Regions from separate parts of the Enterobacter sp. PL_is514 genome, predicted to be linked through region 2. Evidence: predicted binding sites of a transcription regulator. Region 2 holds the regulator's gene; the other holds the start of a gene.
What was found. Region 2 encodes sigma-54, which starts transcription at its own class of promoters, with help from an activator protein. Its sites were predicted from a motif close to GTTGGCACANNTTTCGCTNT; they were not measured.
Positions count from the first base shown of each region.

Region 1: the regulator sigma-54 is predicted to act here: its motif matches at 3,593-3,612, upstream of AC0TNG_RS07655 (branched-chain amino acid ABC transporter substrate-binding protein).

Region 1 is NZ_JBVPGN010000028.1:294,834-302,677, forward strand. It holds gene AC0TNG_RS07640 (ABC transporter ATP-binding protein) at 1-3, opposite strand, end outside; gene livM (high-affinity branched-chain amino acid ABC transporter permease LivM) at 1-1,274, opposite strand, end outside; gene AC0TNG_RS07650 (ABC transporter permease subunit) at 1,286-2,200, opposite strand; gene AC0TNG_RS07655 (branched-chain amino acid ABC transporter substrate-binding protein) at 2,300-3,421, opposite strand; gene AC0TNG_RS07660 (YecA/YgfB family protein) at 3,847-4,515, shown strand; gene tyrP (tyrosine transporter TyrP) at 4,550-5,761, opposite strand; gene AC0TNG_RS07670 (hypothetical protein) at 5,978-6,319, shown strand; gene ftnA (non-heme ferritin) at 6,356-6,853, opposite strand; gene yecR (YecR family lipoprotein) at 7,058-7,396, opposite strand; gene azuC (stress response protein AzuC) at 7,631-7,714, shown strand; gene AC0TNG_RS07690 (DUF2766 family protein) at 7,823-7,844, shown strand, end outside.
Region 2 is NZ_JBVPGN010000027.1:74,902-82,745, reverse strand. It holds gene kdsC (3-deoxy-manno-octulosonate-8-phosphatase KdsC) at 1-320, shown strand, start outside; gene lptC (LPS export ABC transporter periplasmic protein LptC) at 317-892, shown strand; gene lptA (lipopolysaccharide ABC transporter substrate-binding protein LptA) at 861-1,415, shown strand; gene lptB (LPS export ABC transporter ATP-binding protein) at 1,422-2,147, shown strand; gene rpoN (RNA polymerase factor sigma-54) at 2,195-3,628, shown strand; gene hpf (ribosome hibernation promoting factor) at 3,651-3,938, shown strand; gene ptsN (PTS IIA-like nitrogen regulatory protein PtsN) at 4,021-4,512, shown strand; gene rapZ (RNase adapter RapZ) at 4,558-5,412, shown strand; gene npr (PTS phosphocarrier protein NPr) at 5,409-5,681, shown strand; gene mtgA (monofunctional biosynthetic peptidoglycan transglycosylase) at 5,720-6,445, opposite strand; gene elbB (isoprenoid biosynthesis glyoxalase ElbB) at 6,442-7,095, opposite strand; gene arcB (aerobic respiration two-component sensor histidine kinase ArcB) at 7,328-7,844, opposite strand, start outside.

The sequences.
Region 1 (7,844 bases), on a different contig from region 2:
CATGGTGCGACGCCCTTACGCACGGCAAACCCGCTGCGGTTAATGCGGATCAAACCGCGTGGACGCCAGATCATCATCACCACCATCAGCATGCCAAACAGCAGGACGCGATACTCGGCAAAACTGCGCAGCAGTTCCGGCGTGACCGTGAGCACAAAGGCGGCCAGCACCACGCCCAGCGTCGAGCCCATACCGCCCAGTACGACAATGGCGAGGATCAGTGCCGATTCAAAGAAGGTAAAGGAGGTTGGATTCACGAACCCCTGATAGGTGGCGAAGAACACCCCGGCAATGCCCGCGGTCGACGCACCCAGCGTAAAGGCGGACAGCTTAACCAGAACATGATTTAACCCCATTGAGCGGCAGGCAATTTCGTCTTCACGCAGGGCTTCCCACGCCCGACCAATCGGCATCCGCGTCAGGCGGTGCTTAATGTAGAGCACCAGCATCACCACCAGGAACAGTACCGCGTAGATAAAAATAAACTTCATGTTCGGGTTGTAGGTCAGGTGGAAAAATTCGTGGAAGGGCACGCCGCCTTCTTTCGCGCGTCGTCCAAATTCCAGACCGAAAAAGGTGGGGGGAGGGGCCGACACGCCGTTGGGTCCGCCGGTGAAGGTCAGCCAGTTGTTCAGTATCAGGCGAATAATCTCCCCGAACCCGAGGGTGACGATGGCCAGATAGTCACCGTGCATGCGCAGTACCGGGAAACCGAGCAGGGCGCCTGCAGCGGCGGCCATGATTGCCGCCAGCGGCAGCATACTCCAGAAGCCTAAGCCGAGATACTGGTACCCCAGCGCCAGACCGTACGCCCCAATCGCGTAGAACGCGACATATCCCAGATCCAGCAGACCGGCCAGGCCCACGACGATGTTCAGCCCCAGACCGAGAAGCACGTAGATCAGCCCGAGAATGGCGACGGTCAGCACATATTTAGTGGCGACAAACGGAAAGCAAATCGCAAGGGTAATCACCAGAGGAATAATCCAGCGCATGCGGCTTTTGTATTCCGGTGGCCTGACATATACACCCGCGCTGTCGGCCTCGAAGCGCGCCTGGAAACGGGCCCCCGGGGCGGTACCTAAAAAGGCGCTCAACAGAAAGCGTCCGAACATGACGATGCCAACCATCCAGGCCAGTCGCTGCCCGGCGAAGTTAAAGCTGTACCCGTCCAGCACCACGCCCGCGATGGGGCCGAAGATAATCAGCGCAATCAGCCCGGAAAAAATCGCTTCCAGAATGCAGCGTTTAAGTGAAAAACCGTGTGATGTCATCATTCTCTCCCTCACACTTTGGCCACAATCGGGCGTCCAAGCAGGCCCTGAGGACGGAAAATAAGGATCATGACCAGCAGGCCGAACGAGAAGACATCTTTATAGTCCGAGTTCACCATGCCCGAGAACTGCGCTTCCGCCACGCCCAGGATAAGGCCACCGAGCATCGCGCCGGGAAGGGAGCCGATGCCGCCAAGTACCGCCGCCGTGAAGGCTTTAATACCGATCACAAACCCGACGTAGAAATCAAAGGTGCCGTAGTTCATGGTGATCAGCACCCCCGCCAGGCCCGCCATCGCCGCGCCGATGACAAAGACCAGCGAAATAATCCGGTCGGTATTAATGCCCAGAATGGAGGCCATCTTACGATCCTGCTGGACCGCACGGCACATCCGCCCCAGCCGGGTACGGTTGATTATCCAGGTGAGCACCAGCATGCCGGCAAACGAGGCAACCAGGATAAACACTTTGGTGTAGGTTATCTGCACGAACCCTTCGCCCAGATGCAGGCGAATGACGCCGTCCAGCATGGTCGGTACCCCTTGCTGGCGCGGGCCCTGGCTCAGCTGCGCGTAGTTTTGCAGGATAAGCGACATCCCGATGGCGGAGATCAGCGGCGCCAGGCGCGTGGAGTTGCGCAGCGGCTTGTAGGCGATACGCTCGATAGTCCAGCCGTACACCCCGGTGACCACAATGGTGAACACCAGCGTGCCGAGGATCAGCAGCGGGAAGGACTGCAGGCCGAAGAACGAGAGCAGCGCCAGGCCAATGGCGCAAAGATAGGCGGAAATCATATACACTTCGCCGTGGGCGAAATTGATCATCCCGATAATGCCGTACACCATGGTGTAGCCGATGGCGATCAGGCCGTAGACGGAACCCAGCGTTAAGCCATTGATTAACTGTTGCAGGAAGAATGTACTCATCTTAGCGCGCTCGTTTTATAGGCTGCGCGAGCCGCGCAGCCTGATGTTTATTACGCGCCGACGGGCAGGCCCGCCGACGTTGAGCGTGACTCCGTCCCGTTACTGCACTTCCTTATATTTTCCTTTGTCGTCCCACTGGTAAACCACGTAGTCAGACACTTTCAGATCGCCTTTGCTGTCCCAGGCTTTTTTGCCCATCACCGTGTCTACGGAATTAGCCTTCAGCCACTCGCTGGCTTTGGCGGAGTCCTTGCCGCCGGTGGCCTTGAAGGCCGCGGCAATGGCCTGTACGGAGGCATAGGAGTAGAGGGTGTAACCTTCCGGCTCGAATTTACCGGCGCGGAATTTCTCGATAACCGCTTTGCCGTCCGGGATCAGGCGCGGGTCTTTACCGAAGGTCATGTAAATGCCATTGGTGTACTGCGGGCCGCCCGCGGCGGTCACCATCTCCTCGTTGACAATACAGTCCCCGGAGAAGAATTTTGCCTGTACGCCCTGCTCACGCATCTGGCGAACCAGCGGGCCGGCTTCCGGGTGACAGCCACCGAAGAACACGACGTCCGGTTTTTGCGCGCCGATCTTGGTGACCAGCGCGTTAAAGTCTTTTTCACCGCGGGATAACCCCTCGTACATCACATCCTGAACCCCGCGTTTCGCCAGCGCCGCTTTGGTGGCGTCAGCCAGACCCTGACCATAGGTGTCTTTGTCGTGAATGATCACCACACGTTTGGCTTTCAGCTTGTCGATGATGAAGTCGCTGGCAACCTGACCCTGCTGGTCGTCGCGGCCGCACATGCGGAACATATCGCTCATGCCGCGTTCGGTGATCAGCGGGTTAGTTGAGCCGGGGGTAATCGCAATAATGCCTGCGTCGCTATACACCTCGGATGCGGGCATGGTGGAAGAGGAGCAGAAATGGCCGACCACGGCGTTGACTTTATCCTGGTCAACTAAACGGTTGGCGACGGCCACGGCCTGCTTGGGCTCGCAGGCATCATCCCCCTGAACCAGTTTGATTTTCTCACCGTTAATGCCGCCTGCGGCATTAATGTCTTCAGCGGCCTGCGTTGCGCCGTGCCAGTACTGATCGCCATAGGTGGCGTTCGGACCCGTGAACGGCCCGGCCACGCCAATCACAATATCTGCCCGGGCGGAAAACGCCGTCACCAGGCAACCGGCCAACACAAGAGAAAGAGGAGTTCTGATAAATTTCAGCGACATTATTATGTTCCTTAGCAAAGAGGTTTTTGCACCACGGCGTAAACCCGAACGCCCGACGGCGCAGCCAATCCGAAACACGAGCAAGAACAAAATGCACTAAACGAACAAGATACAGACGGCATCCTGCATATTACGGCGAGATTTCCCTGCGCAGGGACGCGCGAAGAACGTTAAGCAAAAACGTTGCCAGAATGGTTAACCCATTGACGAGCATGCGACATGTTTGAGTATAGAGCGCCGCGTTATGCCGCCTTGCGGGAGGAGAAGAAATTACAGCGGAGATCACATATCGTTAACAATAAAGCCCATAAGTTGTGCAAAGCTCACGGTTTGCACGTTTTTGCAGCAATAAAGACCTAAACTTCAGCCCGGAGAGGGGTGAGATATGTGTTAGGATCGTTTCCTTTTTTGCAGGAGTATCAGCGATGACTGAAGGCCCATTGAATGAAAGCGAAATGGCGTGGCTTGAAGAGACGTTAATGTCTTACGGTCATGATGACGCGTCCGTAATTGACGTGTCCGAACTGGACGGCATGCTTACCGCAGTGCTTTCCGGTCCTGTTGTCGTTGAGCCAGATGCCTGGCTGGTGGCGGTTTGGGGTGGCGAGAAGTACATTCCGCGCTGGAAAAACGATCGTGAGATGAACCGTTTTATCGATCTCTGCTTTAAGCACATGAACGATATTGCCGAGCGTCTGAGCGAATACCCGGATCAGTTCGAACCGATGTTTGGCTATAACGACGTTGACGGTGAGAGTTATACCGTGGTGGAAGAGTGGTGCTACGGCTACATGCGCGGCGTGGCGCTGACGGACTGGTCTGCCTTGCCGGAAGCCCTGAAGGCCGATCTTGAGGTGATTGCTCTGCACGGTACGGAAGAGAACAGCGACAAGCTGGATGAACTGTCCGAAGAGGAGTACATCGCCAGCATCGAGAGCATCCAGCCTGCGGCACTGCGTTTATATCAATACTGGGTAAACAATCCGCAGCAGTCGGAAGCGAAGAAGCCGATTGTGAACGGCACAAAGGTCGGGCGTAACGATCCGTGTCCTTGCGGCAGCGGGAAGAAGTTTAAGAGCTGCTGTTTGCACTGATAAAAAAGGGGCTGATGACAGCCCCTTTTTTTATTTAACCCACTTCCGGCAGCATCCCGGCTGCAATCAACACCTGCACCAGTATAATCACCACCCCGCAGCCAAAGACAACGCACAGCAGCGGTTTTCCCCCCGCCACGCGATACCCTTGCTGCGGATGCTGCTGGCGGCTCTTCCACGCCAGCAGGGAAGGGAGCAACAGCGCCAGGATAGAGAGCGCCACTCCCGCGTAGCCCAGCGCCATCACAAATCCGCGCGGATAAAACAGCGCGAACGCCAGCGGCGGCAGGAAGGTAATTGCGCCCGTCTGTAACCGTCCGGCCGCGGTATTGCGGCGCTGGAACAGGTCGGCCAGATAATCAAACAGGCCGAGCGCCACGCCCAGGAACGAAGTTGCCAGCGCCAGGTCGGCAAACAGGTGTACCGCCAGCTCCACGTGTGGGGAGGTGACGACCTCGCGCAGTGCCAGCAGAAAACCGTTCAGGCCAGCGTGTTGCGCCATCAGCCCAATAAAGGTTGAAGAGTCAATGCTGCCCAGCGTCACCAACTGCCAGAAAATATAGGCAATCAGCGGGATCGCGCTGCCGATAACAAAGACGCGGCGCAGTTTTCGGATATCGCCGTTCATATAGCTGACGATGCTTGGCACGCTGCCGTGGAAGCCAAACGAGGTGAAAATGACCGGGATCGCGGAGAGCGCCAGCCCTTTTTCCAGCGGCAGCGTCAGCAGGTTAACCTTGTGCACGTGCGGCGCCAGCAGCACCAGCATGACAATCAGGAAGAGAATTTTAGCGCTGAACAGAAAACGGTTTAACAGATCGACCAGCGATGTGCCCACGCAGACCACGCCGCCGCCGATGAGCGCAAAGAAGATGGCGCCCGTCGCAGGGGTAATGTCAGAGCCAAACCAGTCGTTGACGCTGGAGGCGATGAGCTCTCCGGCGCCGCTGATATAGGCGGCGGTCAGGGCATACATCAGGAACATCATGCTAAAGCCGGTTATCCACTGGCCGTAGCGTCCGAGATAGCGCGCCGCAAGCGAACCCAGACCGGTGTCGGCGGGTACGTGCTGGTAAACCTCAAGCAGCAACAGTGCGGTGTAACACATCAGCGCCCAGAGCGTTCCCAGCAGCAGCAGGGTCATGCCAAATCCCACGCCCGCGGCTGCCAGAGGCATTGCCAGCATTCCTGCGCCAATTGTCGTTCCGGCGACGATAAAAATACTTCCCAGAGTTCTGTTTTTCACGCTTTCCTCTACAACGCTTCTTAACCGCGACAAAATCTGCGGCGCAGAGTAAGGGAAAAGCCGTTACTCGTCAAATCACCGTTACAAGTGGTGTAAAAAATTATTTACGTATTAATGACCCAGGCCTGTGCCTACCTCATAAGGGCAATACTGCTGCGCGACATTCCGGCGTAACGTAAACAATAAATACAAATTATCAAATTAAGTGAGGGTCTTATGGCAGGGGAGAATCCCTTTTCCGCGGCATGGAGCCGGGGAGGTAACCTGTTGTGCCATGGTCACTGGATAATCAGCTGGCAGAATCAGCCCCTGAACCTTCCCGAGTCCCGCCGCGAAAAGGATATGGGCACCTGGGCAATCTATTCGGTTATTGATCCTGAAGATGAAACCTTTGCACAAGGCTTACAGGAAGATGAGTGGATCATCGAGAATGTCGACTGGTTAACGGATCTGTTTTTCGAGGTGGGTATTCCGCTGGAGACGTCCAGCTACCGCTATTTTTACCAGGCCGTGAATCCCCATGACTGGCGTTGCACCAGCTGTGCGGGGTGTATGTAAATTAACGCGGTGCCGGAAACCGGCACCGCGCTGAAATTAATTCTGCGTATCAAGAGTGGAGAGTTCTTTATCGATAAAGTAAAGACCTTCGCCGGATTTCCCGACCAGAGATAATTTATCCAGCACGGATTTAAACAGCTTCTCTTCTTCGTGTTGCTCAGCGACGTACCACTGCAGGAAATTAAAGGTTGGATAATCCTGGCTGGTCATCGCGGCATGAACCAGTTCGTTAATTTTCTGCGTGATAAGCTGCTCGTGCTCGTAGGTGGCGCGGAACAGTTCATCGAGAGAATTATACTCAGCGAACGGTGATGCCACGGTTTCAATGCGCGGCAGGCTGCCCGTATCTGTCAGATAATCAAACAGACGCTGCATGTGGGTCATCTCTTCCTGAGCGTGACGACGCAGGAACGCGGCAGCGCCCTCGAAACTGTGGTAGCTGCACCAGGCGCTCATCTGCTGGTAGAGCAGGGATGAAAAAAGCTCAAGGTTCATTTGTGCGTTGAGCTTGTCGATCATTTCAGTTTTCAGCATGGTGACGCTCCGGATTATTATTTCTGGTTCACAATGAGCGACACTATAATTTGTTATTTAATTATTTGCAAAACGTAAAATTTTTATTTTATTTATTTAAAATACGAATGGGAATAAAACGCATTGGCGATTTTTATAATTTATTAATGAGAATTGTTTTTGTTCGTAATGAAATAAACTGCCAGCATGCGCTGGCAGCTTCGATTAATACCACGGATTAGTTGACTTAGGATTAACGGCGTAACCCATACATTTATACTGGATAGTCACGCTCTCGTTCAGGCACAAAGAGCCGCTGGTCAGAGTGCAGGTTTTAATGGGCTGACCATAGGCTGAGGCAGTGGCATACCCCATGCTCTGACACGCTTTTGCCGCCGTGCCGTTATTCACATACTCATCGGAATACGCATTTTGCAGCGCAGCCTGGCCGTAGTCGAGGCGGACGATGCCGTTCGGCGCGTCGAGGCTGCTGACTTCAGCCTGGCGGTTAATAGTACATCCCGCGAGCAGCAGGATTGTGCCGGCTACAATGACTCTTTTCATGATTCGCTCTGAGTGGATGGAAATACGTTATCGTACCCGCAGATGCCCGCTGCAATGGCTGGAATAGCCGGACAATCTGCCCTCACTCTTCGCAACGGGTCCGCGGTGAGCGCTTTCAGGCCATGCTCTGATATAAATGTGATGCGCATCACAAAAGTGTTGATTTTTGTGATGGTGGTCATATTATAGGCGCGTTGATAATAAAGTTGTATAACAAGTTAATGGAGCATCATCGTGAAACTGCGCAAAATCCTGAAAAGTATGTGGGCCAATTACTGCCGCACCTTCAAAGACGTGCCGCCGGGCGCCATGTTCTGATAAAAAAACCTGCTTCGGCGGGTTTTTTTTATACCTGCAGGCGATGAAGGGAAGATGCCAGGGGTGTGTTTTGCTACTATGGCGGCCTTTAAATAAGGAGAAAACCCCATGTCACAAAACCTGAGCGCCG
Region 2 (7,844 bases):
TAGAAGACCGCTGTGAAACCTTAGGCATTACCCATCTGTATCAGGGGCAATCCGATAAGATGGCGGCGTTTAAAGATTTACTGGGTAAACTGGCTATCGCACCGGAAAACGTGGCCTACGTCGGGGACGATCTGATTGACTGGCCCGTGATGGCTGAAGTTGGGCTGAGCATCGCCGTTGCCGATGCGCATCCGCTGCTGATCCCGCGCGCTGACTATGTTACCCATATCAACGGGGGCCGCGGTGCCGTACGTGAAGTCTGCGATCTGCTCCTGCTGGCGCAGGGCAAGCTTGATGAGGCCAAAGGGCAATCGATATGAGTAAAACCAGACGTTGGATTATCATTTTGCTTTCGCTTGTCGCACTGGTATTGATTGGCGTGAACCTTGCCGATCGCGACGATACGCAAACGGAAGTGATCAACAATAACGATCCAACCTATAAAAGCGATCACAGCGACACCGTGGTCTACAGCCCTGAAGGCGCGCTGAACTATCGCCTGATTGCCCAGCATGTTGAATATTTTTCAGATGATGGTATTTCGTGGTTTACCCAACCTGTCATGACCACATTTGATAAGGACAAAGTGCCGACGTGGTCAATTAAGTCAGATCGGGCAAAACTGACAAATGACCGTATGCTTTATCTGTATGGCCACGTTGAAGTCAACGCCCTGACCGCTGACTCGCAGCTACGAAAAATTACGACGGATAATGCCCAGATCAACCTGGTAACCCAGGACGTGACGTCGCAGGATCTGGTCACACTGTATGGCACAACATTTAATTCCAGCGGTTTGAGAATGCGCGGGAACTTACGCAGCAAAAACGCCGAGCTGATTGAAAAGGTTAGAACCTCCTATGAAATTCAAAACAAACAAACTCAGCCTTAAAGTAATTATCGCCAGCGCGATGCTGGCGACCAGTCTCCCCGCGCTTGCTGTAACGGGCGATACCGACCAACCGATCCATATCGAGTCCGATACCCAGTCTCTCGATATGCAGGGCAACGTCGTCACCTTCACGGGTAACGTCGTCATGACTCAGGGCACCATCAAAATTAACGCGGACAAAGTGGTCGTGACCCGTCCGGGTGGCGAGCAAGGCAAAGAGATCATTGATGGTTACGGTAACCCGGCCACCTTCTACCAGATGCAGGACAACGGCAAGCCGGTGAAAGGTCACGCTACGCACATGCACTATGAGCTGGCGAAGGACCTGGTCATCCTGACCGGTAATGCGTACCTGGAACAGCTGGACAGCAACATTACCGGCGACCAGATTACCTATCTGGTGAAAGAGCAAAAAATGCAGGCCTCCAGCGAGAAAGGCAAACGCGTCACCACCGTACTGGTTCCGTCGCAGCTGCAGGACAAAGGCAAAGGCCAGGCCCCGGCACAGAAGAAGAGTAACTAATTCGTTATGGCAACATTAACTGCAAAAAATCTCGCGAAGGCCTATAAGGGCCGCCGTGTCGTAGAAGATGTCAGTCTGACCGTCAACTCCGGCGAAATTGTAGGGCTGCTTGGCCCTAACGGTGCGGGTAAAACCACCACTTTCTACATGGTCGTTGGCATTGTGCCGCGCGATGCCGGCAACATTGTCATTGACGATGAAGACATCAGTCTTCTGCCGCTGCACGCACGCGCACGTCGCGGGATCGGCTACCTGCCGCAGGAAGCCTCCATTTTCCGTCGTCTTAGCGTTTACGATAACCTGATGGCGGTCCTGCAAATTCGTAACGATCTGACCAGCGAACAGCGTCAGGATCGTGCCAACGAGCTGATGGAAGAGTTCCACATTGAGCATCTGCGCGACAGCCTCGGTCAGGCTCTCTCCGGGGGCGAACGCCGCCGCGTTGAGATTGCCCGTGCGCTGGCCGCAAACCCGAAGTTTATCCTTCTGGATGAACCGTTTGCGGGCGTTGACCCGATCTCGGTTATCGACATTAAACGTATCATTGAACACCTGCGTGACAGCGGGCTTGGCGTACTGATCACCGACCACAACGTCCGTGAAACGCTGGCCGTGTGTGAACGCGCGTATATTGTGAGCCAGGGCAATCTGATCGCCCACGGTACGCCACAGCAGATCCTCGAAGACGATCATGTTAAGCGCGTCTATCTTGGGGAAGACTTCAGACTCTGATAGGGTAGAGGTAACGTAACGCCGAACCGGAGAAAAATGCTCTGAACATGAAGCAAGGTTTGCAATTAAGGCTCAGCCAACAACTGGCGATGACGCCGCAGCTACAGCAGGCAATTCGCCTGTTGCAACTGTCCACGTTAGAACTTCAGCAGGAGCTCCAGCAGGCGCTGGACAGCAACCCCCTGCTGGAACAAACCGATCTTCATGACGAGGTAGATACCCAGCAATCGCAGGATACAGAAGCGCTCGACACCGCGGATGCACTCGAACAAAAAGAGATGCCGGACGAGCTTCCGCTGGATGCCAGCTGGGATGAAATCTACACCGCCGGAACCCCTTCCGGTACGCGTGCAGACTACCAGGATGATGAGCTACCGGTCTACCAGGGCGAAACCACCCAGTCACTGCAGGATTACCTGATGTGGCAGGTGGAACTCACACCCTTCTCCGATACCGACCGCGCGATTGCCACCTCAATTGTCGATGCCGTTGACGACACTGGCTATTTGACCGTCACGCTGGACGATATTCTGGAAAGCATGGGCGACGACGAGATAGAGCTTGAGGAAGTTGAAGCCGTTCTGAAGCGCATCCAGCGTTTCGATCCGGTAGGCGTGGCCGCAAAAGATCTGCGCGACTGCCTGCTGATCCAGCTTTCTCAGTTCAGCAAAGAGACGCCGTGGCTCGACGAGGCGCGCTTAATCATCAGCGATCATCTGGATCTGTTGGCTAACCACGATTTCCGCTCCCTGATGCGCGTCACGCGCCTGAAGGAAGAGGTGCTGAAAGAAGCGGTGAATCTGATCCAGTCGCTCGATCCGCGCCCGGGACAGTCGATCCAGACCAGCGAGCCCGAGTACGTCATCCCGGATGTGCTGGTCAGAAAACACAATGGCCGCTGGGTCGTTGAACTGAATTCAGACAGCATCCCTCGCCTGCAAATCAACCAGCAGTATGCCTCCATGTGCACCAGCGTGCGTAACGACTCCGACAATCAATATATTCGTAGCAATTTGCAGGAAGCGCGATGGCTGATCAAAAGTCTGGAGAGCCGAAATGATACGCTGCTACGCGTCAGCCGCTGTATTGTCGAACAGCAGCAGGCGTTCTTTGAGCAGGGCGAAGAGTATATGAAACCGATGGTACTGGCGGATATCGCCCAGGCCGTCGAAATGCATGAATCAACCATTTCCCGTGTCACCACGCAGAAGTATCTGCACAGTCCACGCGGTATTTTTGAGCTTAAGTATTTCTTCTCCAGCCATGTGAATACCGAGGGCGGCGGCGAAGCGTCGTCAACGGCCATTCGTGCCCTGGTGAAGAAGTTGATCGCCGCGGAGAATCCCGCGAAGCCACTAAGCGACAGTAAGTTAACCACCATGCTGTCCGATCAGGGTATTATGGTGGCACGTCGTACTGTTGCGAAGTATCGAGAGTCTTTATCCATTCCGCCGTCCAACCAGCGTAAACAGCTGGTCTGACACAACCGATAAGGAAGACACTATGCAGCTCAACATCACTGGACAAAACGTCGAAATTACTGAGGCTTTACGCGACTTTGTGAACGCGAAGTTTGCAAAACTCGAGCAGTATTTCGAAAGGATCAATCAGGTCTATATTGTGTTGAAAGTGGAGAAAGTGACTCATATCTCGGATGCCACCCTGCATGTTAACGGGGGTGAACTGCATGCCAGTGCGGAAGGGCAAGACATGTACGCTGCTATCGACGGCTTGATTGATAAGCTTGCACGACAGCTCAATAAACATAAAGATAAACTGAAACAACACTAATTGTCCGGGCAGTTAACGGGTGCAGGACGGCCTGTTGTGAAACACAACAGGCCATTTGTACAGTTAGCGCTTAGGTGAAATTATGATGAACAACGATTCCGCTCTTCAACTGAGCAATGTCCTTAACCAGGAATGTACCCGCAGTGCGGTTCACTGCCAGAGCAAAAAACGTGCGCTGGAAATCATCAGTGAACTGGCCGCAAAACAGCTGGGCCTGCCGCCGCAGGTGGTATTCGAAGCGATTCTGACCCGTGAAAAAATGGGCAGTACCGGTATCGGCAACGGCATCGCGATACCGCACGGCAAACTGGAAGAGGATACCCTGCGTGCCGTTGGTGTGTTTGTGCAGCTTGAAACACCCATCGCCTTCGATGCCATTGATAACCAGCCCGTCGATCTCCTCTTCGCGCTGCTGGTGCCTGCCGACCAGACGAAAACCCATCTGCATACGCTGTCGCTGGTCGCAAAACGTCTGGCCGATAAAACCATTTGCCGTCGGCTGCGCTCGGCCCAAAGTGATGAAGAGCTCTATCAGATTATCACTGAAGCAGAAGGCAATCAGGATGATGCATAACCAGGAGATGGCCTTCACATCTGTTGTCCTGAGGAGAAACGGAACATGGTGCTGATGATTGTCAGTGGCCGTTCAGGGTCGGGGAAATCCGTTGCTCTGCGCGCGCTGGAAGACATGGGTTTTTACTGCGTCGATAACCTGCCGGTCGTGTTATTGCCTGACCTGGCCCGTACGCTTGCGGAGAGGCAAACCTCTGCCGCCGTCAGCATCGACGTCCGTAACATGCCTGAATCGCCAGAGATCTTCGAGCAGGCCATGAGCAACCTGCCTGATGCGTTCTCGCCTCAGCTGCTTTTCCTTGATGCAGACCGCAATACGCTGATCCGTCGCTACAGCGATACCCGTCGTTTGCACCCGCTTTCCAGTAAGAACCTCTCTCTGGAGAGCGCTATCGATGAAGAGAGCGACCTGCTGGAGCCGCTGCGTTCTCGTGCCGACCTGATTGTCGACACCTCTGAGATGTCCGTTCACGAGTTGGCGGAAATGCTGCGTACCCGACTGTTGGGCAAGCGCGAGCGCGAACTGACGATGGTGTTCGAATCCTTCGGCTTTAAGCACGGTATTCCAATTGATGCGGATTACGTTTTCGACGTGCGCTTCCTGCCTAACCCACACTGGGATCCGAAGCTGCGTCCCATGACCGGTCTGGATAAACCCGTCGCGGCCTTCCTCGACCGGCACACAGAAGTTCACAATTTTATCTACCAGACGCGAAGCTACCTTGAGCTATGGTTACCTATGCTGGAAACAAACAATCGTAGCTACCTGACGGTGGCAATTGGCTGTACCGGCGGTAAACATCGTTCGGTTTATATCGCCGAACAGCTGGCCGACTATTTCCGCTCGCGCGGGAAGAACGTTCAGTCCCGTCATCGCACGCTGGAAAAACGTAAAACATGACCGTAAAACAAACCGTTGAGATCACCAATAAGCTGGGTATGCATGCACGCCCGGCAATGAAACTGTTTGAGCTGATGCAGGGTTTCGATGCTGAGGTTCTGCTGCGGAATGACGAAGGTACCGAAGCGGAAGCGAACAGCGTGATCGCCCTGCTAATGCTGGATTCCGCCAAAGGGCGCCAGATTGAAGTGGAAGCCACCGGGCCTCAGGAAGAAGAAGCGCTGGCGGCGGTGATTGCCCTGTTTAACGCCGGCTTTGACGAAGACTAACGTTCGCCCCTCGGCGGGTGGCGCTGCGCTTACCCGCCCTACATAAGATTATTACGCTGCATAAAACCCTCTCCACCCAGCTGATTCATCTGGCGTAGGATCCACGCCTGACGGCTTCGCACGTACCCTGATGGGGCACTGGCTTTAAAGCGGATGGGATTCGGTAAGACAGCGGCCAGAAGTGCTGCTTCTGACATGCTCAGACGGCTGGCTGGCTTATTGAAATAACGCTGCGCGGCAGCTTCCACGCCAAAAATACCGTCGCCAAATTCAGCGACGTTGAGATAGACGGTCAGAATGCGCTTTTTGCTCCAGACCGTTTCCATCCCCAGGGTCAACCCCGCTTCCAGCCCCTTTCGCACCCAGCTGCGGCCGTCCCACAGAAACAGATTTTTGGCCATCTGCTGCGACAAGGTTGAGGCACCGCGCACGCGGTTTTCATGGCGTTCGTTATGGGCCAGCGCCTTCTCAATGGCCGCCACGTCGAACCCCCAGTGCTCCGGGAATTTCTGGTCCTCCGCCGCGATGACCGCCAGCCCCATGAAAGGCGAGATCTCGTCCATGCTTACCCAGTCAGAGTGGGCAACATAGCTGAAATCGCCGCTGAGCCACGCGCCGAGCTGGCGCTCAACCATCACGGCAGAGAACGGGACTGGCATAATGCTGAACAGGGCGAGTCCACCCCCCCAAAACACCGCCAGCACCAGAACGATGCGCAACAGGGTACGTTTTACCAACGCGCCAGCACCGGATTGACGACTCATTCAGCCAACACCAGCACGCGGGCGACCAGCTTTTCGATCCCCATAGCCGCTTCTGCAATATTCTTCGCCAGCATATACGCAGGCGTGGTGACAATTTTGTTATCTTCATCAACCACAATGTCATCTACCGGGCACGGAACGTGTTCGCCCCCCATTTCCTCGACGATCTCTGCGGTATCGATATCCGTCCCGATAGTCAGGCGCAGCGGGAAATCAAAAATCTTAGGCAACATCGCGGGTGCGATACAGATAAAGCCCAGCGGCTTTCCTGCCGCATGCATGGCCTGTGACAGCGCTTTCAGATGAGGATCGATCTGACACTCCGCGCCCTGCGCAGCAAAGGTACTGAGATTTTTGGCCGCGCCAAACCCACCCGGCACAATGAGGGCATCAAGCTCTGTAGGGTCTGCCTGAATAAGAGGATGGATATCACCTCGCGCAATACGCGCGGCTTCAATCAGTACATTACGGGTTTCCACCATCGGCTCACCGGTCAGATGGTTAATCACATCCGCCTGATTTTTGTCTGGCGCAAAACAAATCACCTCTGCTCCCTGCTTAGCCAGGGCCAGCAGTGTGATTACGGCTTCATGTATTTCAGAACCATCGTAAACACCGCATCCGCTCAGCACGACACCAATCTTTTTCATCATGACAATCCTTTTCTGCAACTTGCTGAAGCACATTAATAATTTTGATTAAAACGCTATGCTTCACACATTTCACTGATTCATGTAACAAACCATTTAAGATTTGCTATCTTATCTGCGTGCGGCCTAAATTTTTCAGGCAGCGCCCTTTCGAAAATAACGTTTAAAAACAGGCGCAGCCACGATTTCCCTGGTGTTGGCGCAGTATTCGCGCACCCCGGTTAATCCGGGGTCATTTTTTTCTGGCGTCAACCCAGGCTTTAAGCACCGCCACATCGTTTTGCCACTCTTGCTTCATCTCTTCAACCCAATCACCCACGTTATCTTCCCATGCAGGTAAATCAGGTGACTGAATCTGTTGACCCAACTGCTGCAGGTGGCGTAGGCCAACCGAACCGGCGGCACCTTTAATTTTATGTCCTTCTTCCACGATGCCCTTCTGGTCACGCGCCGTCAGGTTTGATTCCAGCACGCTCAGATAGCCCGGCATCATTTTTTCGAACACCGCCAGACCATCGGTAATCAGTTTCGGGCCGACCAGATCGATGTACTGCTCCAGCATCGCGGTATCGAGTATCGTTTGGGCTTTTGCGTTATCAACAGACGTCATGGTGCTCTCCTCTTCATTACGGGTATCCCAGAACTTCTTAATCATGGCGGTCAGAGCAGGCACCGCCAGCGGCTTGCTGAGTACATCGTCCATACCGGCATCGAGATACTCTTTTTTATCTTTCAGCACGTTCGCCGTC